DNA from 3 places in the Microbulbifer jejuensis genome. Region 3 is predicted to be linked to each of the others. Evidence: predicted binding sites of a transcription regulator. Region 3 holds the regulator's gene; each other region holds the start of a gene.
The links. The regulator sigma-54, encoded in region 3, starts transcription at its own class of promoters, with help from an activator protein. The targets are predictions, from matches to a motif close to TGGCACANNNNTTGCNNT.
Positions count from the first base shown of each region.

Region 1 (4,198 bases), on a different contig from region 3:
CGCTGATCTCCCCCTGGACTCTGGCCCCTTTGCTGTCCACGCCTTTGTAGAGGTAGGCGACCGCTGTGGCGTTGGCCATAAATACGTTTCCTGCTTGTTATTTCACTGCGGCAATCAAAATTCCGGCACAATTGTGCGGTGTAGGATTGCTCGCCTGGCGCCGGTGACCAGGGCATCCAACTTTTTACTGTAAGGTATCCAGCCCCCTGTACGGCAGAAGGCACAATCGGCAGGGTACACTTAATCCTTGGTCACCCTATTGGCCTCCTCCAGGCTGGTAATCCCCATCGCCACCTTGCGCAAAGCCGAAGTCCTGAGGTTATTGAAACCCTCCTCGCGGGCCTGATCGGCAATCTGAATCGAGTTGCCGCCCTCCATTATAATTCTGGAGATGCCATCGGTAATGCGAACCACTTCATACACGCCCACGCGACCCTTGTAGCCTTTGGAGCAGTGTTCGCAACCCACAGGCTGGAAGAGGGTCCAGGTGTTCTTGGGAATGGTCACCCCGGAAAAGCCCTCCTCAGCCAGCACCTCATTGGGCAGTGTGACCGGTTTCTTGCACTCTTTACATAACCGCCGCGCCAATCGCTGCGCGATAATCACACTCACCGAGGTGGCGATATTAAAGGTGGGTACGCCCATATTCATCAGGCGCGTGAGGGTTTCCGGGGCCGAATTGGTGTGCAGGGTGGACAGTACCAGGTGCCCGGTCTGCGCGGCCTTGATGGCGATCTCGGCGGTTTCCAGATCGCGGATCTCCCCCACCATCACGATATCCGGATCCTGGCGCAAAAAGGAGCGCAGGGCCTCGGCAAAATCCAGCCCCACCTTGGCGGCGACATTCACCTGGTTGACCCCCTCCAGGTTGATTTCCACCGGGTCTTCCGCCGTGGAGATATTGCGCTCCGGGGTGTTGAGAATATTGAGTCCGGTATAGAGGGACACGGTCTTACCGGAACCGGTGGGGCCGGTCACCAGGATCATGCCCTGGGGCTGGGCCAGGGCATCCATATACAGTTGTTTTTGCTCCTCCTCATAGCCCAGCGCATCGATGCCCAGTTGGGCGGAAGTGGGGTCCAGAATCCGCAGCACGATTTTTTCCCCCCACAGGGTGGGGAGGCTGTTGACACGGAAATCGATGGCCTTGGTTTTCGACAGCTTCATCTTGATGCGCCCATCCTGGGGTACGCGCCGCTCGGAGATATCCATTTTCGACATCACTTTCAGGCGCGCCGAGAGGCGGGGCGCCAACTGGATGGGGGGTTTGGCCACTTCGTGCAGTACGCCATCGGTGCGGAAGCGGACCCGGTAGGTTTTTTCGTAGGGCTCGAAGTGAATATCTGAGGCCCCGCTGCGGATCGCATCAAGGAGCACCTTGTTCACAAAGCGCACAACGGGGGCTTCATCACCACCGGGGGCCTCGTCGTCCCGTGCCGGTTCGTCGTTACCCACCTCCAGGGCTTCCAGCTCCTCGTCGTCCATGCCCTCCAGGCCCGCACCCATATCGCTGTTATGGGACAGGTAACTCTCGATGGCTTTTGCCAGCTTGTCCGCCTCCACCAGCACCGCGTCAGTACTGAGGCCGGTATTGAAATTGATCTCATCCAGCCCCGCCAGGTTGGTGGGGTCCGCCACGGCTACAAACAGGCGGTTGCCCCGTTGGTACAGGGGCAGGGCAAAGTGCTTGGCGATCAGTTTTTCATCAACGATATCCTTGGGGATCAGCTCGAAGTTGTAGCTGCCAAGCTCAAACAGGGGTGTGCCAAAAGCCAGGGCGGCAATTCCGGCGAGTTCGCGGGCCTTGATCAGTTTGGCCTCCACCGCGTGCTGGGCAAAGGTCTGGTTTTCCCGCCGCGCTGCCTGGGTGGCGGCAGCGGCCGTGGTTGCGTCGAGCACCTGCTCTGCCACCAGGCGTTTGGCCAGGCCGCTAAGGGGGGGAGCTGTCATGGAATACACCGTCGCATACAGTAACTGAACCCTTGGCACAAAAGAATGTTGTCTCCCCCCACCACTTCCCGGTGGGAACGCCAGGGGCCGGAGCCAAATATAACGAAAGAATTCCTATCAGCCAAACCAAACCGTATAGTCTTCTCCCGGTAAAAAAATGAAACAGGGATTTGTTCACTACTGACAAATTTTGTCACTGTTTGATTGGCTTGGTCAGCTTTTGCTGATCGGCAAAAGACCGCAGATACTAGAGAAGTGATACAGATCGCATTTACACCAAAGGCACACGGGTTTTACTTGCTGGAATTGGCACAATCCTTGTATCTTATTCTGTGATTTCCTCACGGGATTCACCTTAACGAAAAGTTTGTATGGAGACGGTTACAATGAAAAAGCAACAGGGTTTTACTCTTATTGAATTGATGATTGTGGTGGCGATTATCGGTATTTTGGCGGCGGTGGCACTGCCTGCTTACCAGGACTACACGGTACGCGCCAAGGTATCTGAAGGTATGGTTATGGCCAGCAGCCTAAAGGTGGGTGTGACTGAGCTGTTCGCTGACTCAGGTGTAGCTGGAATTGCAAGGTATGCCACTGAGATTTCAAATGATATTGATAATGTAAAAACCAAATTGGTGGGAAATGTTGCAATAGATGGCACTACTGGCGCTATTACACTGACGATGAGTGGAATTCCGCAGCTTGGGACAGGTAAGCAGGATATAGTTTTTGTACCCCAAATTAATGGTACAGCGATTTCTGATGGAAATTCTACCGGTACAATCCAATGGCTATGTAATACAACTGCAACTACAGTTGAAAAGCAATTTTTGCCAGCAAATTGTCGTGGGTCCTAAATTTTATCTTGATTGATATAGCCTGCCAATTGTATCAGTATGCCATTTTTTTGAGGGAACGCCCTGATTTGTAAGCTATTGTCCATATTTTCTCTTTGACTCCGGGGCTCAAACAACTGAAGTCTGGGATCTTCAGTCAAAGAGTTAGTTGAGGCTGTAAATAGGGTTGTTTTTCTAGAAGATTGTTTTTATATACATTGAAGGGTTGCTCTGGTATAGAGCTGGTAAAATGGGCCACTTAAGTTGAGTGGTCCATTTTTTTAAGCTTGCGGAAAATACAGAATGATTAACTGATGGCTATCTATTCAATAGCTGGTCACCTTAAGAATAATAATGGCATGGTTTTATAAAGCATTGCCCACTCATTATTTTACTTCGTATTCTGCACAGGGCAGCATTGGAGCGAGACAGGGCAGTGGGTATGGGTGGCTGTGTGTTGCAGTGTGTTCCCTTTGGTTTTTTCTGACCCTTAACCCTTTCCATATTCTAGTCTTGGAACTTGGGTTTGGCTATTACGATTACAAGAGGGTGTTGCAGGTTGGGTTGATTTGCAGCGCCGCCCTGCTTGTCTTTTTTAAGGTGTATAGAGCCGGGATTGCCGATGTAATTCATCAGAGAGGCATGGTTCTCCCCTGGCTGGTTTCCTGCCTTTTTATTTTTATTTCTGCCGCCTTGTCTGATCATCCCTGCCAGTCTGCTTTGGAGAGTATCCACTGGCTGCTGTTGCTGTCGGTGTTCACTGTCGGTGTTTATATTGCCAGAGTGGGTTTGTCTCAGTGGCTGCTGGGTGTATTCCTGTTCTGTCACGGGCTGGTCGTTATTAAAAGCTTGCTTTTTTTTGGATTTGAGGTTTTTGTAAGTGGGGCCTTGCGTGCCGAGATGATTTTTCCCTTTGTGGATAATTTCCGGTTTTTTAACCAAATCCAGGTTTTTATTATACCGCTATTGATGCTATTTTCTGCAAAAGCAAAGTTTTATCGTCTCGCATATTTATTTTTATTTTTTAATTTCTTGCTCGCCTTTGCTAGTGGAGCTAGGGGCTTGCTGCTTTCCACTGTTGTTGCTGGATTGTTGTCCTTCATATTTTTGAAGCCCTGGCGTCGTGAGATTTTAATTGGCCTGGTAGTCTGTGTTGCTGCTTTTCTGGTTTATTTTCTGATTGTAAACTATTTGGGTGATGGTGCCTATTTATTGCGTTCAGGTACCTCAAGGCGAATTGATATTTGGAAAGAGTTATTGGGTCAGCTTTCAGCCTGGAATGTCTTTATCGGCAACGGCATGGGGTCTTATACATTTCATAATTTTACGGATTTTGTGGGGCATCCACACAATAGCATTTTGCAGTTTTTGTATGAGTGGGGAGGTATTGCCACCGCCTCCGCTATTGCTGC
Region 1 is NZ_JBLBUB010000017.1:30,684-34,881, reverse strand. Features, by position in the region: gene ACL7TT_RS12370 (type II secretion system F family protein) at 1-79, opposite strand, end outside; gene pilB (type IV-A pilus assembly ATPase PilB) at 241-1,950, opposite strand; gene ACL7TT_RS12360 (pilin) at 2,337-2,807, shown strand; gene ACL7TT_RS12355 (O-antigen ligase family protein) at 3,141-4,198, shown strand, end outside.
Region 1: ACL7TT_RS12360 (pilin) is a predicted target of sigma-54. The motif match lies at 2,258-2,275, and genes of this name have one in related genera.

Region 2 (4,198 bases), on a different contig from region 3:
AGTTTTTTCCCAGTCGAGCGGTGCTTCTGCCTCAGCACCCTGGTGGCACAACAGCTCTTGGGGCAGATCTTCCCTGTGTACTTCGCGGCCCGAGGCCATAACGGTTACCCAACGACAGGTATTTTCCAACTGGCGCACATTGCCGGGCCAGTCGAAACGGGAGAGGCAGCCTTCGGCCTCTCTTGTCAGGATCTTTGCCTGTACCCCCAGGTCTCTGGCAGCGGCGTCAAAGAAATGGCGCACCAGCCTGGGAATATCCTCGCGGCGGTCGGTCAGCCTGGGAATATGGATGCGAATGACATTCAGGCGGTGGAAGAGGTCTTCGCGGAATCTGTGCTGCCGTGTTAATGCCTCCAGGTTTTGGTGTGTGGCGGCAATAATGCGTACATCCACTTTTACCGGGGTATGGCCGCCTACACGGTAAAACTCCCCATCCGACAGCACCCGCAGCAGACGCGTCTGGGTCTCTGCCGGCATATCGCCGATCTCATCCAAAAATAGCGTGCCGCCATTGGCCTGTTCAAAGTGCCCGGCACGCAGGGAAGCAGCACCGGTAAAGGCCCCCTTCTCATGGCCAAACAGCTCCGACTCCATCAGGTCTTTGGGAATGGCGGCCATGTTGAGCGCGATAAACGGTTTATCGCTGCGCGGGCTGTGGCTGTGCAAAGCCTGCGCCACCAGTTCTTTGCCCGTGCCGGATTCACCATTGATCAACACGGTAATATTCGAACGGGACAGGCGACCGATAGCGCGAAATACCTCCTGCATGGCCGGCGCCTCGCCAATCATTTCCTGGCTGCCAGTGCCCTTTGCCAACTCAGCAGGCGCTCCACGGACCTGGCTGCTGGTGTGTATCAGAGCGCGCCGGGTGACCGCCACAGCTTCATCGATATCGAAAGGTTTGGGCAGGTATTCAAATGCCCCGCCCTGATAGGCGGCCACCGCGCTATCGAGGTCCGAATGCGCAGTCATAATAATAATGGGCAGCGACGGGTGCTCCTCATGAAAACGTTGCAGCAATTTGAACCCGTCGCAGCCCGGCATGCGGATATCACTAATCACCACATCCGGTGGCGCGCTGTAAAAATCCACCAAAGCGCGGTTGCCACTCTCGTAACACCGGGTTTCGATCCCCTCCCGCGAGAGCGCCCGCTCAAGTACCCAGCGGATCGATTTGTCGTCGTCAATGACCCAAACGCGATGACTCATGCTCTAGCATCCTGTATTGGCTGATTCGGCTGAAAGCGGCAGATAGATCTGGAACACACTGCCTCCGGAGCGGCTGTCATATTGGATCATGCCACCGTGCTGGTTGATGATGTTCTGGGAAATGGAGAGCCCCAACCCCGTGCCCTCAGCGCGCCCGGAAACCATCGGAAAGAAAATCTGCTCCCTTATCGCCTCGTCAATGCCAGGGCCATTGTCCTCAACCTCGATGCAGCAGATCAGCGGGCAGAGGCGCCGGCCGATGGTAAAACGCCGCTGTATACGGGTGCGTAAAATAACCTCACCACTGGCGAGGCCGGAATACTCGCCAACAGCCTGCATGGCATTGCGGGCTATATTCAGCAGGGCCTGTAGCAACTGCTCGCGGTCGGCCGGCAGTTCCGGTATGGAGGGATCATAGTCCCGGTGGATTTGCAGCCTGCCCTCACACTCCGCATCCACCAGCTGCGCCACCCGCTCGAGCACCTCGTGTACATTGGTGGCCTTCAGCCTCAGCCGCTGGCGCGAACCCAACAGGTGATCCACCAGATTACGCAGGCGATCCACCTCCTCAATGATGACCTGGGTATATTCCTCCAGGGCAGGGTCCGGCAGCTCCCGCTGTAATAGCTGGGCGGCACCGCGAATACCGCCCAGGGGGTTTTTGACTTCGTGGGCCATGCCGCGCACCAGGTTGCGTGTGGTCTCCTGGGTGTTGTACAGCGCATCCTCGCGGGCGATGCGCAACAGCCGCTCCACCGGTTGCACCTCAACCAAGAGCATTTGCAGCTCCGGCACTGGAGTTACGGAGTAGTCCACAATGCGCATTTCCCGATTGTGCAGGTACCAGCGCGCGCGGCGCACCGTATATCTCTCCCCCTTCACCAGGACCTCCCGCAAAGCCTGCCAGGAGCCAGTCTCGCGCACCACCTCGTCCAGCGGCAAGCCATTGACCCTTGCGCTGGATGCACTGAGCAGGTCCTCGGCGGCATTGTTCAGATAGCGAAGCGACAATTCACCATCCAGCACCAGCACGGCGGAAGTCAGGCTGTCCAGCAGCTGGCGGTCATTCAGCATTCAGTCGTTCCCGGTTCAATTCAAAGGCCGGCGCAGTGTTCTGCGCGCGGTGCCACAAGCTCTTGGGTTTGGTCAGTGCAAAAAGCAAACCAAAATGGCGCACGGGGCCAGGAGTATGCTTAAAGGTGGCCCTGCCTGGAGGGCCTGGTGTGCAGCCAGTGCCCTTCTGTTGTGTCCAGCATCATTTCCCATCCCGAAGGAGGTTGGGGCAACGCCCAAATACGAGAATGCACCATATCGGTGCAAAGTTCAAAATTTAACCAGAAGGAAATGGTTGGGGAAGGGTTTCAGGTTCCGTAGACACCGCTGCCAGAGCTGGTGGCGGTGTGCGCTGGGAATGCCTTTGGTTTGGTTTGGTTTGGGAGAGCCGATACACCCTTATCTGGCTGGCAGGTTGACACTGGGGCGCTGCACATAAAGGGTGATCATCGGGGACTGGGCCAGCACCCGCCCACTGGCATCGGTGAGGACCACCTGCACACTGTGGCTGCCGCGCTCCAGCGTCGAGATATCCAGGGCGGAACCGCTGGAGCTGCCGCGCCAGGGTTGGCCATCGATCACTGCAAAGAATCGGGCGCCGTCTGGATACACCGGCTGCACATCCACCTGCAGGGCAACCAGGCGTTGTCCCGGCGGAATAGTGGCGCCATCCTGGGGGCTGACTATCTGGATTGAGACAGGGCCCGTGTTCTCCCCTGCACCACTATCCGCCTTGGGTGACAATTTGCGCATCGGCAACGGACGCGGCAGGGTGATGGGCTGGATATTGATAGGCGCCAGCTCCACCTTCTCTGCCTGACCGTGTACCGGCGGGGTATCACTGAAGGTCACCTGGCCGTCCGCGCCGATGATCTTGTAAATGGCGCCAGATTCTTTATTACCATCCGGACCGGCAGACACCACCAGGGGCACGGCGAGAAACAATGTCTGTAGCAGTCTTGAAATTCCCATAGCAATAATCAACCGCAACCTGCGGATGCTCCCTTCACAGGCCCTATGACAGGACGCAACCGGTCGGGACAATCAGCCACCGCCAAGGGCCCAACACCGTAATTGAAACGGCAGCCTGAACAGCTGCCCCTTTGATAGTGTACCCCCAATAAAAAAGCCCGCGCCAGGGTGGTGCGGGCTTTTCGCCAAGCGGTCGACACTCTCCCGGTGAGCGGTCGCCGTTACACGGAGTAATACATATCGAACTCGACCGGGTGGGTGGTCATGTTCAGGCGCTCGACCTCTTCGCGTTTCAGCTCAATGTAAGCATCAATCGCATCATCGGTGAATACACCGCCCTCGATCAGGAAAGCGCGGTCCCTGTCCAGGGCGTCCAGGGCACCCTCCAGGCTGGCGGCCACAGTGGGGTACTCGGCCAGCTCTTCCGGCGGCAGGTCGTACAGGTCCTTGTCCGCAGCATCACCGGGGTGGATCTTGTTTTTGACCCCGTCGAGGCCAGCCATCAATAGTGCCGCGAAGGCCAGGTAGGGATTGGCGGTGGGGTCCGGAAAGCGGGTCTCAATCCGCTTGGCCTTGGGCGAGGTCACGTAAGGAATTCGGATGGATGCCGAGCGGTTGCGCGCGGAGTAAGCCAGGATCACCGGCGCCTCGAAGCCGGGCACCAGGCGCTTGTAAGAGTTGGTGGAGGCATTGCACAGCGCGTTCAGGGCGCGGGCGTGCTTCACGATACCGCCGATGTAGTACAGGGCGGTTTCCGACAGGCCGGCGTAGGTGTCACCGCCGAACTGGTTGACCCCTCCCTTCGAGAAGGATTGGTGAACATGCATACCGGAACCGTTGTCACCGACCAGCGGCTTGGGCATAAAGGTAGCGGTTTTGCCGTAGGCATGGGCAACATTGTGCACGGCGTACTTGAGAATCTGCACTTCATCCGCCTTCTTGGTCAGGGTACTGGCGGCAACCC
Region 2 is NZ_JBLBUB010000010.1:109,408-113,605, reverse strand. Features, by position in the region: gene glnG (nitrogen regulation protein NR(I)) at 1-1,209, opposite strand, end outside; gene glnL (nitrogen regulation protein NR(II)) at 1,213-2,283, opposite strand; gene ACL7TT_RS08485 (DUF4124 domain-containing protein) at 2,662-3,234, opposite strand; gene glnA (glutamate--ammonia ligase) at 3,456-4,198, opposite strand, start outside.
Region 2: glnL (nitrogen regulation protein NR(II)) is a predicted target of sigma-54. The motif match lies at 2,358-2,375, and genes of this name have one in related genera.

Region 3 (4,198 bases):
TCGCCGAAACCGACGAAGTTGTTAGTATCACCTCCGGCCCCAACCGCACTACCGGCAAGGGCATGCGCGCCTACCTGAATGAAGACCGGGTGGAAATCCTATCCGATGTTAAGAGCAGCTATGACACCAACTAATCTATTCCGTCACCTGTACAAGATTTCCACCGCTGCGACCCTGATATTCCTCACCGCAGCGGTCTATGCATTACCCGAGGACCGTGAGCAGCGCGTCAATATTAAATCCGACGCGATGAATGCCGCTTTGAGCAGCAACCTGGTCGTTTACAGCGATAACGTCATCATTACCCAAGGCTCCCTACAAATACGCGCAGATCGTGTCGAGGTCTACTTCACCCCCGACAAAGAGGTCCAACGCGTCATCGCTGAGGGAAAGCCCGCTCACTTCGAACAGAAGATCCTCGAAGGGGAAAACCCCGTCAAGGCGCGCGCCCGGCGCATTGAGTATTCTGTCAGCTCGGAAGAGCTTTATCTTACCGGCGAGGCCCTTGTAGACCGGGATGGTAATACTCTGGCAGCCGAAAAGATCAACTATGACCTCACCACCGAGCAAATGAGCGCCCGGGGGCAGACCGGCAAGGGCCGCGTGGAGATGATCTGGAAGCCGGAAAAGAAAGAGAGCCCTGACAACGGGAGGAGAGGCCAATAGATCCCGACCCGGGCCTGGATACAGCACCAAATAACTGCCAAACCTTTATCGGAGGGCACTCTGTGCCCACGGCAAGGAAAGATTTCGGAACACACTATGCCAACGCTCAAAGCGTTACACCTCGCCAAGCAATACAAGAAAAGAAAAGTCGTTCAGGATGTCTCCGTCAGCGTCACCAGTGGCCAGATAGTCGGCCTTCTGGGCCCCAATGGTGCCGGGAAAACCACCTGCTTTTACATGATCGCCGGCCTGGTCCGGGCCGATACCGGGCGGGTATTAATCGATGATGAAGACATCACCGGCCTCCCCATGCACGGTCGTGCACGCAAAGGGATCGGCTATTTGCCCCAGGAGGCCTCGGTATTCCGCCGCCTGTCAGTGCGCGACAATATTCTCGCCATCCTTGAGACCCGCAAGGACCTGCCCCGCTCTGAACGCCAGCGGCAGGCCCAGGCACTGCTCAAAGAGTTCAATATTGCCCATATCGAGCACAGCCTGGGTATGGCCCTATCCGGCGGGGAACGCCGCCGGGTGGAGATCGCCCGGGCACTCGCCACAAACCCCAGGTTCGTCTTGCTGGACGAACCCTTCGCCGGGGTGGACCCGATCTCGGTCAACGATATCAAAGACATTGTTCGCCACCTGCGCGATAGGGGCATCGGTGTCCTGATCACCGACCACAATGTGCGCGAAACCCTCGATATCTGTGAAACCGCCTATATCGTCAGCGAAGGCCATATTATCGCCGCCGGCACCCCGGACGAGATACTCGTCAACCAGCAGGTACGTGAGGTCTATTTGGGACACGAATTTACCATCTAGAGAAAAGCTGCCACTTTTACGATCGAATCCCGCGTATGGCAGGATTTATAGGCACGTTTATTGCTTGTGTTATCCTGGGAAGCGGGGTAGTCTGCGCCATTTCGGGTAACTTTTGCTGAATACCGGCCACCTCGGTTTGTAGCGCCCCCAAATATGAAGCAGTCTCTTCAGCTTAAACTCGGCACCCAGTTGACCATGACTCCGCAGTTGCAGCAGGCAATACGCCTATTGCAACTGTCGACCCTGGACCTGCAACAGGAAATCCAGGCCGCTCTGGACGGCAATCCAATGCTGGAGGTCGAGGCTGACGAGGCCCTTTCAACAGTCAGCGTCGCAGAAAGTAACACCCAACAGGAGCGAACAGCTGACTCAGAGAGCGCAATCGCCCCCTCCAGTGGTGAGCACGAAATCGGTGAAGACAACTGGAGCCAGAATATTCCCGACGAGTTACCACTGGACTCCCGCTGGGATGACATCTACGGCAACTACAGTAGTGGCGTCGACGGTGACAAAGTAGATATTGAGCACAATGCCGCAGGAAGCAGTTTACAGGATCATCTGCACTGGCAGCTCAACCTCACCACACTATCCCGACACGACAAGCTGATTGGCGAAAACCTGATTGATGCGATCAAGCCCTGCGGAATGCTGGGCACTTCCATTGCACAGATCACAGCCTCACTCCATGCTGATGAGGACGAGGTCCTCGCCGTGCTCAAAGCGATCCAACAGTTTGAGCCCACTGGCTGCGGCGCGCGCAACCTGCAGGAATGCCTGCTGCTGCAGTTGCAGCATTTTCCAGCCGCTACGCCCTGGCTTCAAAAGGCCAAGGACATTATCGAACGCCATCTCGAACTGCTCGGCAAACGGGACTTCCGCCAACTGAGCCGGCGCACAAACCTCAGTGAAGCCCAGTTGGGCGCGGTGATTCGCCTGATCCAAACCCTAAACCCCACCCCCGGGGAGCGCTATGGCAGAGAGGAGACCGCCTATGTCATTCCCGACATCCTTGTTACCCGCAAAGGGCCGCGCTGGCAGGTCGACTTGAATGGGGAGATCACCCCGAAAATCCGTATTAACAATCACTATGCCGCCCTGGTCAGACGTGCAGACAATTCCACAGAAAACAGCTTCCTGCGCGACCATCTCCAGGAGGCGCGCTGGTTTTTGAAGAGCCTGCAGAGCCGCCACGAGACCCTGCTCAAGGTGGCGACCTGTATTGTTGAGAAACAGCGGGCATTTCTCGAAGAAGGCCCCGAGGCCATGAGGCCGATGGTACTGGCAGATATTGCCAAAGCCATCGGCATGCATGAATCCACCATCTCCAGAGTCACCACGCAGAAGTACATGCTGACTCCCCGGGGTGTATTCGAGCTCAAATACTTCTTCTCAAGCCATGTCAGCACCGATTCCGGCGAGGACGCCTCGTCAACAGCCATTCGCGCATTGATTCGCAAACTGATCGATACGGAAACCCCGCGCAAGCCCCTTTCCGACAATAAAATCGCCCAGAAACTCGACAAGCAGGGAATCAAAGTGGCACGCCGCACAGTAGCAAAATACCGGGAATCCATGGGAATCCCCTCTTCCAGTGAGCGCAAACGCCTGACCTGACCTGCTACCACCCGCTCTTAACGGCAATGCTGCCCGTTGCCGGACCTATCACAATGCCAAACCCGCCCCGATTGTTTATATGACTTAAGGATTTCATGCAGTCACAAACTGATTGGCGTCCTGTCTGTTCAATCCCCAACCGAAACCCAAACTTTGAGTGTATCCTTCCATTCTGACCCACTTCCTAGTAGGGTTGCGGCCCGAAAGGTAGCCGCATGCCGGTAGGCGATGCACTCGGTAAGGAGAAATCCATGCAGATCAACATTAGTGGTCACCACGTCGATATCACCCCGCCCATGCGCAGCTACTGCGAAAACAAACTGGAAAAGCTGTCCCGACACTACGGCAAAATAACTAACGCCCAAGTTATCCTATCCGTTGAAAAACTGATCCAGAAAGCTGAAGCCCGGGTACATATCAATGGTCATGATCTCTGCGCCGGCTCAGAGGATAGCGACATGTACGCGGCCATTGATGCACTCACGGACAAACTGGATCGCCAACTCAAAAAGCACAAAGAGAAGTTGCAAAACCACCGCTGAATTATGACACTCGAAGCATTACTTTCACCCCGCCTCAGCCTTTGCCATCTGGCCGGGAGCAGCAAAAAGAAGTTACTGCTCAATATTGCCCAGGCGATCGCCGAACAATATCCACAACATGACGCCGATACCATCTTCAATCAGTTGATTGCCCGCGAGCGCCTGGGTTCCACCGGTATCGGGGATGGTGTCGCCATACCACACTGTCGCCTGCCTGGTTGCAGACATCCCATTGGGGTACTCTGCACCGTCAAACCTGCAGTAGATTTTGACGCTACAGATCGCCAATCCGTGGATTTACTGTTTGCCCTGCTGGTCCCCGAGGATGCAGAGCAACAACACCTTGAGACTCTCGCGGAAATCGCCGCTCTGTTTTCCGACAATCTGGTGAGGGATAAGTTAAGGCAGGCGAAAACCAGCGATGAACTCTATGCGCTGGCCATAGATAGCGCCGCCGCCGCCTGAACTGAACGCTAAACTTCAGCGCAAGTAACCCAACATCGGCGAAGCAATGATTCCGGTTTACAACCTCAGTGTGTCGACCTCACAAGGGG
Region 3 is NZ_JBLBUB010000001.1:42,540-46,737, reverse strand. Features, by position in the region: gene lptC (LPS export ABC transporter periplasmic protein LptC) at 1-134, shown strand, start outside; gene lptA (lipopolysaccharide transport periplasmic protein LptA) at 121-666, shown strand; gene lptB (LPS export ABC transporter ATP-binding protein) at 763-1,488, shown strand; gene ACL7TT_RS00225 (RNA polymerase factor sigma-54) at 1,642-3,102, shown strand; gene hpf (ribosome hibernation-promoting factor, HPF/YfiA family) at 3,354-3,644, shown strand; gene ptsN (PTS IIA-like nitrogen regulatory protein PtsN) at 3,648-4,109, shown strand.